One region of the Metabacillus sp. 113a genome, then DNA from elsewhere that is predicted to be linked to it. Evidence: riboswitches for the same ligand, from Rfam matches in the RefSeq annotation. Region 1 holds a riboswitch; each other region holds the start of a gene.
The links. A riboswitch is a leader RNA that binds a small molecule or an ion and turns the genes downstream of it on or off. The one in region 1 is predicted to bind S-adenosylmethionine.
Positions count from the first base shown of each region.

Region 2: it holds a riboswitch for S-adenosylmethionine, as region 1 does, so the genes downstream of both, msrA (peptide-methionine (S)-S-oxide reductase MsrA) here and mtnK (S-methyl-5-thioribose kinase) in region 1, are expected to answer to the same signal.
Region 3: it holds a riboswitch for S-adenosylmethionine, as region 1 does, so the genes downstream of both, ACQCVE_RS18070 (Na+/H+ antiporter NhaC family protein) here and mtnK (S-methyl-5-thioribose kinase) in region 1, are expected to answer to the same signal.
Region 4: it holds a riboswitch for S-adenosylmethionine, as region 1 does, so the genes downstream of both, ACQCVE_RS04040 (YezD family protein) here and mtnK (S-methyl-5-thioribose kinase) in region 1, are expected to answer to the same signal.

Region 1 is NZ_JBNILJ010000005.1:88,635-93,133, forward strand. It holds gene ACQCVE_RS10530 (metalloregulator ArsR/SmtB family transcription factor) at 1-442, shown strand, start outside; gene mtnA (S-methyl-5-thioribose-1-phosphate isomerase) at 601-1,665, opposite strand; gene mtnK (S-methyl-5-thioribose kinase) at 1,683-2,873, opposite strand; SAM riboswitch class I at 2,970-3,132, opposite strand; gene ACQCVE_RS10545 (carbon-nitrogen family hydrolase) at 3,333-4,136, opposite strand; gene ACQCVE_RS10550 (pyridoxal phosphate-dependent aminotransferase) at 4,238-4,499, shown strand, end outside.
Region 2 is NZ_JBNILJ010000014.1:25,303-29,801, reverse strand. It holds gene ACQCVE_RS16005 (MarR family winged helix-turn-helix transcriptional regulator) at 1-206, opposite strand, end outside; gene ACQCVE_RS16000 (FAD-dependent oxidoreductase) at 280-1,812, opposite strand; gene msrA (peptide-methionine (S)-S-oxide reductase MsrA) at 1,906-2,442, opposite strand; SAM riboswitch class I at 2,532-2,647, opposite strand; gene ACQCVE_RS15990 (thioredoxin family protein) at 2,772-3,089, opposite strand; gene ACQCVE_RS15985 (D-alanine--D-alanine ligase) at 3,287-4,378, shown strand; gene ACQCVE_RS15980 (UDP-N-acetylmuramoyl-tripeptide--D-alanyl-D-alanine ligase) at 4,476-4,499, shown strand, end outside.
Region 3 is NZ_JBNILJ010000020.1:1,396-5,894, reverse strand. It holds gene ACQCVE_RS18085 (GerAB/ArcD/ProY family transporter) at 1-43, shown strand, start outside; gene ACQCVE_RS18080 (hypothetical protein) at 15-284, shown strand; gene ACQCVE_RS18075 (acyltransferase) at 363-1,475, opposite strand; gene ACQCVE_RS18070 (Na+/H+ antiporter NhaC family protein) at 1,924-3,267, opposite strand; SAM riboswitch class I at 3,355-3,459, opposite strand; gene ACQCVE_RS18065 (GNAT family N-acetyltransferase) at 3,656-4,324, opposite strand; gene ACQCVE_RS18060 (DUF3889 domain-containing protein) at 4,385-4,499, opposite strand, start outside.
Region 4 is NZ_JBNILJ010000001.1:775,223-779,721, forward strand. It holds gene sat (sulfate adenylyltransferase) at 1-1,101, opposite strand, end outside; gene ACQCVE_RS04030 (anion permease) at 1,142-2,203, opposite strand; gene ACQCVE_RS04035 (phosphoadenylyl-sulfate reductase) at 2,217-2,918, opposite strand; gene ACQCVE_RS04040 (YezD family protein) at 3,128-3,241, opposite strand; SAM riboswitch class I at 3,408-3,513, opposite strand; gene ACQCVE_RS04045 (hypothetical protein) at 3,674-4,342, shown strand; gene ACQCVE_RS04050 (hypothetical protein) at 4,349-4,499, shown strand, end outside.

The DNA.
Region 1 (4,499 bases):
CCACCATCTTTCCAAACTGAAAGAAGTCAATCTGGTCCGTCAAGAAAGAGAAAAAAACACCATTTATTACTTTCTTCAAAGCAAGGTTATTGAAAATTATGCAAACGATATTGGAAAACTTATCAATGCTGAGGAGGAAAACAAAGTGAAGCAGCTAACGGGGGATCAGTTGAAAATTGTGCAAAATTATTTAACTAGTGAGGGGAAGTTTAAAACCATTCCATCCCAGCGCAAACGAAAGCTTATGGTTCTCTGCTATATTGCGAAAGATTTTGAAGCTGGGAAGAAGTATACAGAAAAAGAAGTGAATGAAGCGATCACCAAATATCATGAAGATTATGCCACCCTCCGGCGGGAAATGATTGTCAATGCAATCATGTACCGTGAAAACAGCATTTATGAGCTCAATCCAAAGGAGCTATGGGCAAAGATTGAAGAATGAACACTCAAATCTTTTATTGGGAGGATCCCCAGCTGCAAAGCTGATCCGGCTGAACAGCGTTCAGACATGCAAACCTGAGGATACATAAAAGCCGGCATCCTCAGTTTTTTCAGCTCTGATTGTTCCTCAGCATGCCCGTTCGAACGGATTCCCGGATTTCATACAGATGGTTCGGGTAAAAAAAGCTCTTCGATTTTAACGCTGTAATTTCCTCTCATGACCCCTTTTTCTGTCACTATGCCTGTTATCAGCTCTGCAGGAGTTACGTCGAAGGCAGGATTGAAGACCTGGACGCCGTCTGGGGATACTTGGGTTCCTGCTATATGAGTAATTTCCTTAGCGTCGCGTTCCTCAATTGGGATTTGTTCTCCGACTTCCATGTTTAAATCAAAAGTAGAGAGTGGGGCAGCAATATAAAACGGGATGCTGAAGGCATTTGCTAAAATAGCAAGATTGTATGTTCCAATTTTATTAGCGGTATCACCGTTTTTCGCAATGCGGTCTGCTCCTGTAATGATGGCGCTGATCTTCTTGTTTTTAATGGTAAAGGCAGCCATGCTGTCTGTAATCAAAGTAACATCGACCCCTGCCTGCATAAGCTCCCATGCAGTGAGTCTTGATCCCTGAAGCACCGGCCGGGTTTCACATGCAAACACTTGAAGCGGGAAATTTTGCTCCTTTGCCAAGTAGAAGGGAGCAAGCGCTGTTCCGTATCTGGCAGTCGCTATTGAACCTGCATTGCAGATGGTCAGGATCCGGTCGTTTTTAGAAAAGAGCTTTAACGCATGCTCTCCTATTTGTCTGCAGGTTTCTTCATCCTCTGCCTGAATTTGAATGGCCTCATGTATAAGATTGGTTTTTGCTTCATTCACTGATTGAACATTGCCGCATGATTTCAGAAGACGGTTAAGAGCCCAGGACAGATTTACGGCCGTTGGCCTCGACCCAGCTAAATATTCCTGCTCTTTTTTTAGCCGTTTCAGGAATAAACCAATTTCTGTTTCACTGTAGCGGGATGCAGAAAGGGCAAGCCCGAATGCTGCTGTTATTCCGATTGCCGGGGCGCCTCTCACTTTCAGACTTTGTATAGCCTCCCAAACGTCTTTTATGTTGTTCAGGCGAATGTATTCGGCTGCGGCCGGCAGTTTTTGCTGATCAAGCATGGAAATATAAGTATCCTTCCATTCAACTGAACGGGGTACGATGAAAGATGGCTGAAGCATGTTTATAGTCCTCCTAATCAGGGGGCAATAGCATGACGGAAAAACCGTTTGAGCTGCCCTGGTTCCGTAAGATTGCGCCGCTGCTTGATCAATTTTTTCCCAAGCTCCAGCGACTGAATTTTCACTTCTATTCTCCGGCTGTGCGGCTGGATGCCATCGAGGTCGGCCACATGGGCGAGGCCGATTGTCCTTCTGATCACCTCACAGCCCGCAAAGCCGATTGTATCCTCAAATATCTGCGCCAATGTATGTTCAAGATAGCCTTCCACTTCAGAGTAGCAGTCCAGACTGCTGTTTTTCCAAGCTTCTTTAAACACATCCGCAAATGTGTTCCATGCTGTTTCGATCGCATGAAACAGAAACTCCTGTTTATCCGGTTCACGGGATAGGGCATTAAGCAGGAGATTTCCAATAAACTGTCCTGGATCAAAGCCGATCGGGCCGAAGAACGCAAATTCAGGATCAATGACTTTCGTTTCTGTTTCTCCTGCAAAAATGCTTCCTGTGTGGAGGTCTCCATGCACTAAGGCATCCGCCTGCGTTAAAAATTTCTTTTTAAGCTTGGCAGCTTCCAGTTTTAAATGGGTGTCTGCCCAGATCTCTTCCGCCGCTTTCCGGAGCTCCGGTTCAAAGTCATTTGAATCATGATCGAAGAATGGATCGGTGAACACAAAGTCCTCTGTAATTTTACAAAGGTCAGGATTCGTAAATTGTTTAACAAGCTGTTTTTTCACATGAGGCTCAAGGGCGAAATCGCTCGTATAAAAGAGCGTCCTGGCCATAAATTCTCCAATGTGCTGAGCGAGATGCGGGAGCTGTTTTCCTTCGATCAATGCCTGCCTGGCAATTTGTAAGTGTGACAGGTCTTCCATTACAGTTACGGCTAGGGGCTGGTCGGTGTAATAGACCTCCGGGACAAGCCCTGGTGCAAGCTCTGCATGCTTAACGAGGGCGCTGCTTTCAATGCGTGCCCGGTCAAGGGTAAGCGGCCATGATTCACCGATTACCTTTGCGTATGGAAGAGCCTGCTTAACAATCACCCCTTTGCCTGATTTTGGATCATGTACTCTGAAAACAAGGTTCAAATTCCCATCGCCAATTTCCCTGCAGTGAAGAATCGTGTCTGGAACGAGGCCCAGCCTGACCGCGAGTGCCGCAGCGGCGGCTTCCGTTAACGGTTCATAAAATGCTGAATGTGGTATACCCAATTTTTTCGCCTCCTGAAAAGCCGTTTTTTAGATAAGTGCAAATACAAAAAGCCTCTTTCGTTTTGAGAAAGAGGCTTGAAGAGGCTGTCTCCGCACCTCTTATCTCCCAGAAAGCATAAAGCTTCTGACGGATTTAGCACCGTGCCTTTTGGAGCGTCTTGCTCCGGCGCTTCTTGCTGCGCCCCATTTCGCAATGGAATTACGGTCGGTTGCTGTTGGGGTCAACGGGCCAATTCCCTCTCCCAACTCTCGATAAGAGTATATGTGTTAGATTTTTTTGAATGTTTTAATTGTTTTGCAATCAATCATTGATGAAAATCTTACCAGCTCCACAATAAGTCTGTCAATCTTTTTTTAGTATGTTTTAAAGGCCCGGCATCAGAAAGAATCTGATAAAACCATTCATAAGCTTCAGGCTGAGTGATTTAACCCTTATATATAAAAAATTAAATAGGGAGGTCAGCTTTTAAAGAACGATTGGTACAATTCAGGCCGGCGGTCCTGAAATACGGGAATCTGTCTTCTGATTTCAGCAATTTCTGCGAAATCCAATTCAGCGCGGAGTGTTTCTGCTCCTTGCCCCGCCTCGGCCAAAACTGATCCCCATGGATCAATGATTATAGAATGTCCGGCAAATTTATTTTTGGGGTCGGACCCGCATCTGTTGCAGGCAACGACAAAGGCCTGATTCTCAATGGCTCTTGCTATGAGGAGCGCCCGCCAGTGGTTAAGGCGGAGGAGGGGCCATTCAGCGGCGACGAACAATACTTCTGCTCCATGGGCTGCATGATCCCGCATCCATTCAGGGAAGCGGATATCGTAGCATATAAAGCCTGCGCATTGGATTCCATCCAGAGAAAAAAGTCCGCTGCTTTTGCCGCCTGTCAAATAATGGTGTTCATCCATCAGTTTAAATAAATGAATTTTGCTGTATTCATGTACCAGCTCTCCGCTCCTGCTGAAAATGAGCATTGTATTTGTTATCTCTTTACCGGACTTTTTGGCAATGGACCCTGCCACCAGGTGGACATGGTGCTCTCTAGCCAAGGCCGAAAGAAAAGCCTTCGAGTCCCTTCCTGCCGGGTCCGCAATCTCATCCAGTCTTGTCAAATCGTATCCAGTGTTCCATAATTCGGGTAATACAAGAATGTCCGGCGGATTGACTTTAACGGCTTCCCTGATCGCAGCTGCCGCTCTTTTTTTATTTTCTTCCGGATTGCCGAATGCGATATCAAATTGGATGCACGCAATTGACTGTTTCACTTTGACCCCCGCTTTCAATCAGAATTTTCTTTACTTTTCTGTATTAACACTATATGATTTGTGACTATCATTTCAAGAATTTTTCGAGAAGGTGGAATAGAATGACATATTTTGAACCATCCCGCTTACTAAGACGGCTTCCTGAGCAATTTTTCGCTGCCTTGTCTTTAAAAGCAGCTGAAAAGATTAAAGAGGGCTGTGACATCATCAATCTGGGCCAGGGAAACCCGGATCAGCCTGCACCTGCACATATCGTTAAGGCGCTTCAAAAAGCTGCAGAAGAACCGGCCAATCACAAATATTCCCCTTTCAGAGGTAAACAGTCTTTAAGAGCAGCTGCTTCAACCTTTTACAAGAGAGAAT
Region 2 (4,499 bases), on a different contig from region 1:
GTACCGGAGTCGAGCATAAGGTGCCCGCCGATTTCTTTAACCGTCAGGCTTGGATGTTCCCATAAAACCAGCATGACCAGGTATTGCGGAAAGGTTAGGTTGAGAGGTTCTAGGATCGGTCTGTAAAGGCTTGAAATTTCCTTTGAGCTGGCATACAGAGCAAAGCACAATTGGTTTTCAAGCTTGAGTTTTTGGCTGTTCTCCATGATCATGGTCTTCCTTCGCTGAATAAGTTGTGCACAATCGAATTGTATCCGATTTAGATAGAAAGCACAATTATTATGCTTCGTCCATCTGCAATTTTTTAAGAGGCTTGTCTGCGGGGCCCTCCATGACTTCTCCGTCAGTGGAAAAGCGTGAGCCGTGGCATGGACAATCCCAGGACCTGTCCCCGCGGTTCCATTCAACCTCGCAGCCTAAGTGGGTGCAGGTTGAGTCCACCAGATGCAGGCAGCCTTGCTGATCCTTGTAGGCGGCGGCTTTTTGGCCTTTATAGGAGACGAGGGCGCCTTCATCATTGCGCAGTTCTTCGATTTTTTTTCGTGAACCAAAGTCCAGCTTTCCTCCAATTAAGTGTCCGGCTACATTGGCATTTTGGACAAGAAATGTTTTGATGCTTGGGTCTGCAATGAATCGGGAAGGGCAGAACACCTCCTGATAAGGATTCTCTCTCTCGAGCACCATATCCCTCATCATCATGGCAGCGGCCGTGCCGTTTGTCATTCCCCATTTGCGGTAGCCTGATGCAGCGAGAACGGACGGCTTCCCTTTTGTCACCGGACCGACATAAGGAATTTTATCCAGGGTAATTAAATCCTGTGCAGACCACTTATACACAGCTTCTTTTAGCCCTAAATGGACTTTTCCAAACAGCTCAAGGGCTTCGTAATGTTTTTGCGTATCGAATCCCTGGCCGGTTTTATGGCTATCCCCGCCAATGAGAATGAGATCCTCACCGTCCATTGGAGTGGAGCGGATTGAGCGGGTCGGATTGTCCGCACTTAAATACATTCCGCCCGGATAAGGCTTCCTTGTTTTAACGCCCAGGACATAGGATCTTTCCGCATACATTCGTGCGAAATAAAAGCCGTTTCCATCAAAAAAAGGAAAATGGGAGCAGGAAAGAGCGTGCTTGGCCTTGACTTCGAAGCCGTCCCTCGTTCTGACCTTTGCTCCTCCCTCAAAAACCTCCGCATCTACGGCAACTGTATTTTCGTAGATTTCCACTCCCATCTTTTGCAGCTCACCTGTCATGTGGCCTAAATAGGAAAGAGGGTGGAACTGGGCCTGATTTTTTATCAGAATGGCATTTTTAATAGGCAGGTCAAAAGGGATTGAGTCTGCCATCCCGCAATCGATTCCGAGTTTGACGTAGGCTTTGTATTCTTTTTCAAGCTTCGTGGCATTTTTGCTCTCTGCTGTATAAATATAGGCATCCTGGTTTGAAAAATCACAGGAAACACCTGCTGCGTAATCTCTCATAAACTCGAGCGCCTCATGGTTCGCAGCAAAGTATTTTTTTGCTTTTTCTTCCCCGATATGCTGAATCAGCTCATCATAAATCAGGTCATGCTGGGTGGTGATTTTGGCTGTTGTATGGCCGGTTGTTCCGTTCAGCAGCCCATCGGCTTCAAGCAGGACGACGTTAACTCCTTCTTTGGCAAGTAAGTAGGCAGCTGTGATTCCGGTGATGCCGCCTCCGACAACAACTGCATCCGTATCGAGATTTTTATCAAGCTTTGGAAAGGAGGGAAGCCCGGCTGATTCTCTCCAAAAAGGTTCAGGGGATGAAGGGATTGATTTAGTAGACAAGGGAAAGCCTCCTTCGATATGTACTCTAAGATAATTTTTCCAACATCAAGAAAATCATGTACCAAAATAAAAAGAGTGCGGATTTCCGCACTCTTAACGATTTTTCCAATTCTGACTGATAAAAGCCTCGCGTCCGGATTCCTCACGCTCCTGCTTGTATTTTTCAGGGTTTTTTTTGTAAAAGCCCTGATGATGCTCTTCAGCCGGATAGAAGGCACTTGCTTCCTTGATTGGGGTTACGATCGGTTCTTTAAATTTTCCGCTTTCAGCCAGGAGCTGTTTTGAAGCTTCGGCAGCCTGGCGCTGTTCTTCCGTATGATAGAAAATAATGGCCCGGTAAGATTCCCCGCGGTCGATAAATTGGCCCTCATCATCCGTAGGGTCAATTTGCTGCCAGTAGAGCTCAAGCAGTTTTTCGTATGGGAAAACCTCTGGATTGTACCGGATTTGAACGGCTTCGGCGTGCCCTGATGTTCCGGATTTTACTTGCTCGTATGATGGGTTATCGATGTGCCCGCCTGTGTATCCGGAAACGATCCCGTGAATTCCGGGAAGTTCATCAAATGGTTTTACCATGCACCAAAAGCAGCCTCCCGCAAATGTTGCCGTTTCAATTTGAATGGCAGTCATGTCTTTTCCTCCTTTGATTTAAGAAACTGTAAAAACCCCTCTTCCTGAGCAGAAGAGGGGGGAATAATCTGAAAAGCAGACCGGCTCTTCTCTCATCTGCCGGGCAAAAAGCATATGCCCGCAGGAATTAGCACGGTTTCACATTTGCCGTGATCCGCTGCCGAGGCTTCGCAGGGCCATGTCCCTCCGCCTCTCTCGATAAGAGTGAATGAAATTAAAACGAGCATAAAACTGATTGAAAGGAAAGTCAAGGATTCTTACTCGTGCTGCCCAACCCGGGCAAAAGGTTGTTTGATCGGAAAGCAAAAAACACAAGCCGGAGCTTGTGCTTAAAGTTTTTCTGTAAGAAATTCACGAACCTGATCAGGTGTTTTGGCATTGGCGCTGTGCAAGTGACCGAGCTTTTCGCCGTTTTTGAAAATAAGAATGCTTGGAATTCCCATAACCTGATATTTTTCAGCTATTTCAGGGAACTCATCCTTATTGATCTCGAACCATTGAAAGTCCTTATATTCTTCAAGAATTTCATCAATGAAAAAGTTCATTCGCGTGCAATCGGGACACCAGTCAGCGAAGAATTTAACGAGAACTTCCTTATCAGATGAAATGAGCTTTTCGAATTGTTCGGTTGATGTAATTTTTTCCATATGCATAATCCCTCCTGCCACTATTTTAATACAAACTGCAGAAATAAACGACATTTTGATTTCGCACAAAAGTTTACAGATGTTCGAATGCTATAAAAGAATTGCAGGGCCAAAGATAACAAACAGGCTGGAAAATGATAAAATAGGAAGAGTGATGAAAAAAACGTGTACGTGATAGATTGAGGGGGAAATAAAACATGAAAATTAAACTCGGGCTTGTATACGGTGGAAAATCCGCAGAACATCAAGTCTCATTGCAAACAGCACTTGCTGTTATTAAAGCGCTGGATCTCAAGCAATTTGATATACATCCTATTTATATTACAGAAAAGGGAGAATGGATCCGCGGTGCACAGCTGTATGAGCCGGCATCCAGTGTATCTGCCCTGAAGCTTGGCGATTCTGAAGGGAAGGCGATTATGCCGTCTGCTCTGAATGCAGAGCTGTTTCCGTCTGCATCTGCTGACCAGGAGGAGAAGCCGTTTGATGTCATTTTTCCGCTTCTTCATGGACCTAATGGGGAAGATGGAACGATCCAGGGCATGCTTGAACTGATGAACCTTCCGTACGTTGGAAACGGAGTGCTTGCTTCAGCGGCGGGCATGGATAAAGTCGTTATGAAAAATCTATTTGCCCAGGCTGGTCTTGCGCAAGCCGATTATGTATGGCTGATCCGCAGCGAATGGAAAAAAGATCCGGAAACTGTTTATGCGAAGGTTGAAAACAACCTCGGCTACCCATGCTTTGTAAAACCCGCTAATCTTGGCTCAAGCGTTGGAATCAGCAAATGCAAAAACCGTGAAGAGCTGGAAGCGGCTTTTGAGGAAGCTTTCTCCTATGACCGTAAAATTATCATTGAAGAAGGAATCATTGGACGCGAAATTGAAGTAGGGGTAATCGGAAATGATGAACCGCAATGTTCCGTAACAGGAGAAATCGCTCCTAAAAAGGAATTCTACGATTATAAAGCGAAATACGTTGACGGTGACACCGATATGATGATTCCGGCTAAAGTGACGGACAGTGAATACGAGATGATTGAAAAAATGGCCGTTGCAGCCTTTAAAGCAATCGATGGCTCAGGTCTTGTGCGTGCCGACTTCTTTTTGACTGAGGATGGCAGAGCTTTAATAAATGAGGTTAATACGATGCCGGGCTTCACCCCGTTCAGCATGTTCCCGCTGCTTTGGAAGCACACCGGTCTTGAATACCCTCAGCTTATAGAAAAACTCGTTTCCCTGGCCATTGAACGGCATGAAGAGAAACAGCAGATTAAGCATACATTTTAATCATTGAGCGGCTGGCTGCCCGCTGCCTATTGAGTCTGCTTCAGGAGGTTCATTGAGGCAGAGGGAAGCCGGCCTCTTTCTGAAGGGAGATAACCGTATGATACAAAGAACATTAAAAGAT
Region 3 (4,499 bases), on a different contig from region 1:
AAGGAAAAAAGGTGATGCAGTTGACCATTATAAAGAAATTTAAAAGAGCATTAACAGAAATGAAAACGATAGCCTATTCACTTACGATCATAATCGTCCTTTTTATCGGGATTGCCTGTATTGATTTGTATCAGGGCTATTCGTGGAACATGATCATGAAAACGTTTACGCATGAGTTGAAAACGTCCTCCATGAACGATCTTTTCTCAATGTCCATTTTCCTCATTCTCATTATCATCTATCTTTATGTGACCTCGGTAAAGTCGGACAAAAAGAAATCTTGAAGATTGACCGCCGAATACAGCGGAGAAAAAGCCCAGTGCTTAATGCACTGAGCTTTTTCTTAAGGATTTATCCTTTTTTTAGGCTGGCTGTTTTACGCCATCTTGCGCTTTCGAGTGCTTACCGGAACCTGATTTTTTAATCTTCGGTACAGGCAGAAGATAAGTGGAAAGCGGCAGGAACGTAATAAGTCTAATCGCTGCTGCACACAGGACCGTGACAACGATAAACATTGGTGCTACATAAGCGAAGCTCCAGTACTGTTCAGGCAGATGTCTTGCAAGCAGATACAGGATCATTGGATGAATCAAATAAATTCCCATTGAATACTTCCCAAGGAGTACAAGCGGCTGCCGCACTGCTGCAAACTTTGAAAGCAGCGGGTACATGCCCACAATGGACACACACAGCAGCGGGATGTTTACCAGATTGGTTAATCTGCGGTTTGAAACGTAGCCGACTGTTTTGTACTCAATGACGCATCCAATAGTAACGGCAATTGTAACGAGCAGCATTGTAATCGGTCTTTTAACTGCGAAATCGCGGATGCCTTCCCAGTAATAGGCCATTAATCCTCCGAAAGCAAAGTAGAAAATCCAGACAGGCATAAACGCTTTGCTTGCGATAAACTCTCCAAGCGCCCCGTCGAACGGAGGCTGTATTCCATAAAGGTTATAACTGATAATAAGAGATACGAATGCAAAAACAATTATCAAGGATTGAGAGTTAAAAAGCTTTGCCAGCAGCGGAAAGATTAAATAAAACTGTAATACAATAGAGATGAAATAGAGATGGTAAAAGGACTCGCCTTCCAAAAACGTAATGATTTCTGTAGCTGGATCTGCAATGCCCTTGCCTGTGTACAAATACATCATATAGCGGTAGGCTACACTCCATAAAATAAACGGAATGATAACCTTTGCAAATCTTGACTTAATATATTTTCCAAATTGAAATCCTTTATTACGCACCTGTAAAAACAGCAAAAATCCGCTGATTACTGCAAATATAGGTGTTCCAAATCGTCCTACCTGATTTAAAAAGTGGGAAAACGCATCAAACTTTTCTCCATTCATGCCGTAGTAGGTAGCAGATACATGCACTGCCAGCACCCCCAGGCAAGCGAGGGCACGAAGGAAATGGATTTCAAATAAATAAGCTTTGCCGCTTTTCTTAATAGCCTCAGTTGACATTCTCATATCGCTCCTTTACTGAGTTAGTACTTTCCCATTCTAAACGATATCTGTCTATGTGTGTAAGACAAATTTGAAAAGCATGCTTTCGTACGGGAACCCCATAGAGGTCTTAAGATGGAGTGATGGGGCTGTAAGCGCAACCAAGCCCTGATTAAGCATGAGCACAAAGTCATCAGCTTTTTTTAAAAACTAAAAATGATGTGTTAGTCATTAATTGTTCCAGCGATAAAAATCATCAAAAATTTTTATAGGAACAGATATTTACAAAAAATCACGCATTTTGTCGAAACCTGTCGTCCGGAACAAGGTACCCATGACTGGCTGAAAAATTTCTATAGGCTCTCCATCCTGACTTTCCCTCTCGTCCCCGAGCCTATTTTGCATCACAAATTGATTTTTGTCAAAAAAATGGGCGATACTCCTGCCTCGTATCGCCCCTGAAAAATCAACTGTAATTTTCTCTTACATCAGCTGCATCGGAATCCTGCTTATTTGATTTAGGCTTCAGCTTCGGAAAGCCAAACGCAATAGCCAGAAGTCCGCAAACAAGTGTCAGCATCGGGTAGAACGTGTACGGGATGATGCTGAGCGGTGAGGCTTTAACAAGCTGAGCCCCCGCAAGCATCTGAGCCCCATAAGGAATCAGCCCCTGTACGCTGCACGAAAAGATATCGAGAATACTTGCAGATTTTCTGTTATCAATCCCGTACTGATCCGCAATGTTTTTGGCAAGCGGGCCTGCAGTAATGATAGAAATGGTATTATTTGCCGTTGATAGATTTGTTGCACCCACCAGACCGGCAATTCCAAGTTCTGCGCCTCTTTTTGATCGGATATTTTTCGTCATGGCATTTAGAATAAACTGAATTCCTCCATTGTGCTTGATCAGCTCAACCATTCCGCCAATCAAAACAGAGAGGATAATAAGTTCAGCCATTCCTGATACTCCGTCCATTAGCGATTGGGAAAAAGAAAGGATATTGAAGCTGCCATCGGAGAGTCCGATGATCGCGGTCAATACTATTCCCCCCCCAAGCACGGCAACAACGTTCAGTCCTGCCAGAGCTCCAATCAATACTCCAAGGTATGGGAGCATTTTAATGAAATTGAATTCCTTCGTTTCCACTGTGGAATCCATTCCTGCAGAGATCACAATCAAAATGATCGCTGTGACGACTGCTGCCGGCAAAACAATAAAGAAATTCGTTTTGAACTTATCCAGCATTTCTGTCTTCTGGGTTCTGACCGCCGCAATCGTAGTGTCGGATATGAAGGAGAGATTATCTCCGAACATTGCTCCTCCGATAACGGCAGCCACAGCAAGTGCTACAGGGATTTCAGTTTCCCCGCTGATTCCTGCTGCTATAGGGCCAAGAGCTGCGATCGTCCCCATTGATGTTCCCATTGAAAGGGAAACAAACGCTGCAATAATGAACAATCCTGCTACAAGAAAGCTCTGTGGAAAGTAGGTCAGAGCCAGGTTTACTGTCGATTCAACTGCTCCCATAGCTTTGGCCGATTCCGAAAAAGCACCTGCCAGGATGTAAATAAAGACCATAATCATAATATCCGGATGGCCGGCACCCTTTGCAAAGCGCTCAACCTTCGAATTCAGCGTTTCTTTTCTATTCATAAACAGCGCTGCGGCTACTGCGACCAAAATGGATACAACCATCGGCAGTTTATAAAAGTCCCCGGTGATCACACCTGCCGTAATAAAAAGGGCGATAAAAATCAGCAGCGGCAGCAGCGCCAGCGGATTTGCTTTTACTTCACGATTCACGTTCATTTTCCCACCTCGCATCAATTCTGTTCATAAAAAAGACCCCTTCTTATCCTTAAGAAGAGGCCTTAATACACAATAATCAGGACACTCTTCTCATCTTTCAAGCATTTGCTTGCTGGATTTGGCACAGCACTCTTAAAAAAGTCCGCTGCCGAGGCATCGCAGGGCCAGTCCCTCCGCCTCTCGTGATAAGAAGTTCGTAAATTTATGGGCATTTCATAAACAATCTTTTACTACCTTAAGGGCTGCACAAAAAAATGTCAAACCATAATTTTATTTTCTTAAAAAAATATTTACATGCTGTCATTCATGAAAGCCTTACCAAGCCTGCTGCAGCAACAGCAAGGATATATGTTAAAAAAGATGAATAGAAAACAGCAATAATTGCTATTTACTTTCCAGCAAAAGGATTCTTCCATTCCATCAATGCAGCATAATGGCATGATTCTTCATCCTCTAAATAGTTCCCCATGACCTTCAAAGGGGTGCGGCCGCACCTGAGCAAAAAGGTAAGGACCGGATCCTTTAACTCCCCGTTTACAACACCCTCTAAATACTCTTCAGGTTTCAGTTCATCTGACTTTTTATAGTAGCCCGGCATTCTTCCGCCTCCGAGCAAACGATCAAGCTTTTTATGTACAACCAATTCATAGGCAGAAAACATAAGCCAGCTCCCAAGCCCTGCCTTCCGGTATTGAGGTCTTACCCCTATATCCACAACATACAGCGTTCTGCCCTCTGAAACATGGCTGCCGATATAACCCCGGTCCGTCATATCATCCCACGTATGGTCCGGACCTTTCTCGTCATAATCAACTAAAAGGCTCGTCAGGGATCCTGCGAGCACTCCATCCACTTCAATGCATAGAGCTCCTTCCTGAAACAAGCGGATGTGGCTTTGAAGCTGCTCTTTGCTCCACAGGAGCTCGCTTGGAAAAGGAGGAGGAAAGCTCTCCCTCTGAATCCGGATCAATCCATCAAAGTCAGACTCATGATAGTTGCGGATAACAGCAGGCTTCGGACCTTGATCATCAAAAACGTAAAATTCTTTTTTATACATTTGCTTTCCCCCCCATAGTTACTTATTTATACCGCGATCAGCAGGAGGGAAAACCTGTGTTTACCGGTCGGATTCAGTGAATGTGACCGCTTTTACTTTCTGTGTGTCTTTCTCGAACTCCACGGTGACGAATAATCCAAACTCCCGGCTGTCCCTGCGCACCCATAGTTTGAAT
Region 4 (4,499 bases), on a different contig from region 1:
TTTAATGACCTCAGGTCTGCTGAAGGTGCTTGGAGGCACTTCGCCATTGCGGAGCATTTCCCTTACCTTTGTGCCGGAGAGGATGACTCTGTGCTCTGCGTTATGAGGGCATGATTTTGTCGTAGCCATCCCCTCGCATTTATTGCAATAAAAGCTATGTTCAAAACGGAGAGGAGTAATTCCGATCTCTTCGGGCGCAAACTCATCAAATATATGCTGGGCGTCGTATGTGCCGTAATAGTCACCGACCCCCGCATGATCTCTGCCTACAATAAAGTGTGTGCAGCCGTAATTTTTGCGGACAATGGCATGGAAAATGGCCTCTCTGGGCCCTGCATACCTCATTGCCGCAGGAAACACTCCAAGAAAAACCCGTTCTTTCGGATAATATTCGCTTAGCAGAACCCCATAGCTTTTCATACGGATTTCCACTGAAATATCATCGGACTTTGTTTCCCCTACAAGCGGATTTAAAAACAGGCCGTCAACGGTTTCAAGTGCAGTTTTTTGAATATACTCATGAGCCCTGTGAACAGGATTGCGCGTCTGAAATCCTACAATCGTTTTCCAGCCTTTGGACGCAAAAGCGGAGCGTGTTTCGATTGGATCATAATAGTGGTCCGGAAAAGGAGGATTTGTTCGTTTTGTCATGATAATTTCACCGCTGACATAAAAATCCCCTCTTGAAAAAAGCTTTTTGACCCCGGGATGATTCCGGTCAGATGTCCGGAATACATTCACTGCTTCCTTTTCTTTATCCGGTTTATAAATCCCGCTGACCTCTATCAATCCGTAAACGGTATCTTCAAAGCTAAGCTTTGCCTGATCTCCAGCTGATAATGTCTTCGCTGCTTGGGCAGAAACAGGCAGAGTGATCGGGATCGACCACACCGTTCCATTTGTAAGTCTCGTTTTATCTACTACACTCAAATACTCCTCTTCTGGCATGAATCCGGTAAGCGGACTAAAACCTCCATTAGCCAGAAGCTCCAGATCGCTCAATGCCATCGCATCTATTTCTATCGTTTTTTTGATGAATCCTATATCTTTTCCAATTTCTGTTCGCTGAATTAAGGTTCCTCCATGCGGTGTTAAGCTCATTATAATCCTCCTATTCATATTAAAAAAGTGGGTTTTATCGTTAGATTCCCCCGCCTTGTTCATGCACGGAACTTTTTTCTTTTTTAATAGCCCTCATGAGAGACAGAACCCCAAGGGTAGCTGTCATGACTGCAATCGCAGAAAACGTGGAGTAAAAGTCTGATTTTATAAAAAGTTTGACGAGTACGTAAGAGATGGTCAAACTGACGAGCGGAGAAACAAGCCATACTTTTACAATTTTTTTCACGATCCCTTTTTGAAAAACAAGCGCTCCGCTCTTCGCAGCGCCTGAAGCCATGATTGAAGTGGAGGTAACCTGTGTTAAGGGAACGGGCAGTCCAAAAAGTGAACTGATGACTACAAGTAAAGCGCCGGTCGTGGAAATAACGATTCCTTCTGATTTGGATAAATTCGTTATTTTTTTCCCGTTCGTTTCAAGTACTCTTCCTCCTAAAAGGATGGCGCCTGCAGCTACAAAAAGCCCTCCAAGCCAGACGCCCTGCCCAACTGACATGAGATTAGCAGCGACCAGCGGTCCTACAGCGTTGGCTACATTATTCATGCCAGCTGAAAAGGCTTCAAAGAATCCTGCCGCAATCAGGAGATAGATCAGCAAGCTCCCCCTCTTTGCCTCAAGCTTTGCGAAAAGCGGTTTGGCCATTTTGCAAACAGCATAGGTGATAAAAAAAGCTGCCGCCGGAATAATGACCCAAAACGCCATGATAACAAGGATGGATTGAACATAAAGGGCCTGGAAGGCTACCCCCACCCCGACTACTGCTCCGACCGTAACTTCACTGGTGGATAACGGGATGCCCATTAAATTCGCCATGAACAAAGAGATGGCTGCCGCTCCGATAATAACAAGAACAATTTCTATGGAAATCACGGATTTGGGGATTAGTCCTGAACTGATCGTCTTCACTACTTCTCCGCCGCCCAATACAGCACCGAGGATCACACCTATTCCGCAAAGAATAAGGGCTGCCAACCTGCGGGGAATGGCCCCTGTTCCATAAGCCACTCCCATCGATGCAGCCGCTCCGCTCGCACCGATATTCATGGCGAAAAATAAGCTTAAAAAAATTGCTGCAGCTTCCATTATCATTTACTCCTCACCCGTGAAGGCCGCATTCGGTTTTCTGTGTGCCATTCCATCGTCCTGACCTGCAGTCACTTACATCAATAGCAGGCTGTGTACAAGGCTTGCAGCCTATGCTCGGGTACCCCTGATCGTGAAGCATATTGTAATCCAGATCATTCTTATGGGCGAAACGCCAGACATCCTTCCACGTCCAATGGATGAGAGGACATATTTTTATGTTCTCAAATTTGCCGTCCCTGTTTAAAAACTCTGTATCTTTTCTGGAAGGAGACTGCTCTCTTCTCAAGCCGGAAATCCACGCTTTTTCGGTGCTCATTACTTCTCTTAGCGGGAGCACTTTTCTGATTTTGCAGCATTCATTCGGATTGGTTTTCCAAAGCTCATCTCCATGCTTTGCTGCCTGCTCCGCAACCGTTAACGGAGGTTTTTTCATCGTAATGTTTAAATCAGGATACCTTGCCCTTATCCGGTCAATTAGCTCATACGTTTCTTTGAAATGTACCTCTGTATCCAGGAAAACAATTCTTGCATTCTTTTTGATTCTGGATATTAGTTCAATCAGGACGATTCCTTCGATTCCAAAGCTGCAGGCATACACCAGTTCGTCCGCATAATGGCCGTATGCCCAGCTCAGCACGTGCAGCGCTTCTTTCAAATGATCTTCATCTTCAAAATCCGGATAGCTGCCGGTCCAGTTCTCATAAGTAAGCATGTTTGCACCTCTCTTAATCTAAACACAATGGTTTTATAGCCAACAGCTTCTGCCGCAATGGCCCGGCCGGGTGCTCATGTAAGCACCCAGGACAAGCAGGTCTCTTGTAAAAAAATAAAAGCGGGACAGCACCAAAGCATAATAAAACATTTATGCCGCAGCGCAGGTCCCGCCTCCAGTTTGTCTGGTCAGCGATCGTGATCCCTATTCTATTTCAATCTCACTTTTTCATTTTTTTCAAGCTGAATGATTTTCCCATCTTGAATGATCAGGGTAATCGATCCATAATTCATTGCTTGAAGCATTTCCTTTAGCTTTCCCATTACTTGATCAAGCTGATCTTGCTCCCCCACGGACAGCACTCCCTTTAACAAAATAGGCTCTGACAGCATTCAAGCTGATTAAACGGCATGTAACCGGACAGCAGCCGGACCGCCTAAAATCAACAGCAAAAAGCCTTCCATTTTAGAAAGACTAGTGAGGTTTTTCCCCTTATCTCTCAAAATGGGTTCCATTTTGCTGGATTTAGCACCTTGCTTTTCAGCAGGTTGCCGGGCTTCACAGGGCCAGGTCCCTCCACCGCTCTGGATAAGTATGATGTGTATTGATTTCAAATTTTAGCACAATTCGAACGATTGTCAACCCGAGTTTTCGGGTAGGTTTTATCAAAACTAAATCAAAGCTTGAATTGACTGGTTTTTTTAAGTTAAAAAAAACTTTACGATACGATAAACTATGGATATGAGGTGATTCGTGTGAAAAAAACCATTGTATCCTGGAGCGGCGGCAAAGACAGTGCCATGATGCTTCAAGTACTCCTTGAAAATCAAGAAATTCAAGTTTGCGGATTATTTACGGCAGTGGACTCCATTACAGGTCGTGTACCCTTTCACGGTGTTACGAAAGGTCTAATTGCAAAGCAGGCAGAGGAGCTGGATTTGCCGCTTCACATCATTGAAATTCCCCCCGGCGCCTCTAATAAGGAATATGATAAAAGCATGGGAGAATTTCTTAAAACTTGCAGAGATCAGAAAATCCTGCATGCAGCCTATGGTGACCTTTTTCTTGCAGATATAAAAAAATACAGAGAAGAATTGACAGCTCGGCATGGGATGAAGGCTATTTTTCCATTATGGGGAGAGCGGCCGGACAGATTATCCAAAAAATTTCAATCGGATGGGTTTTTGGCGGTTATTTCTGGCTTAGATGGAGCCAGGCTCCCTTATGATTTTCTCGGAAGGCACTATGATGAGTCTTTTGTAAAAGATCTGGAAGGACGGGCAGACCCGTGCGGTGAGAATGGGGAATTTCATTCGTTTGTATATGGGGGGCCGCTGTTCAAAACAAACATTCCGTATGTTATCGGCAGAACGGAAAATAGGTTAGGATCTTTTCTGACCATGCTGATTGAAGAAAGGGATTGAAGAAGAATGGCATGGAAAGCGCTCCTCTCTATAATCGGGTATATTTTCTCCGCATTAGGATTCGCCTATGCTTTTTCATCGATGTCGAGCCGGGCAGAGCTGAACGAAATGAAGTTCACATCTGAAGGCGGACTCCGGTTATTCGCTGCCGCGGGTT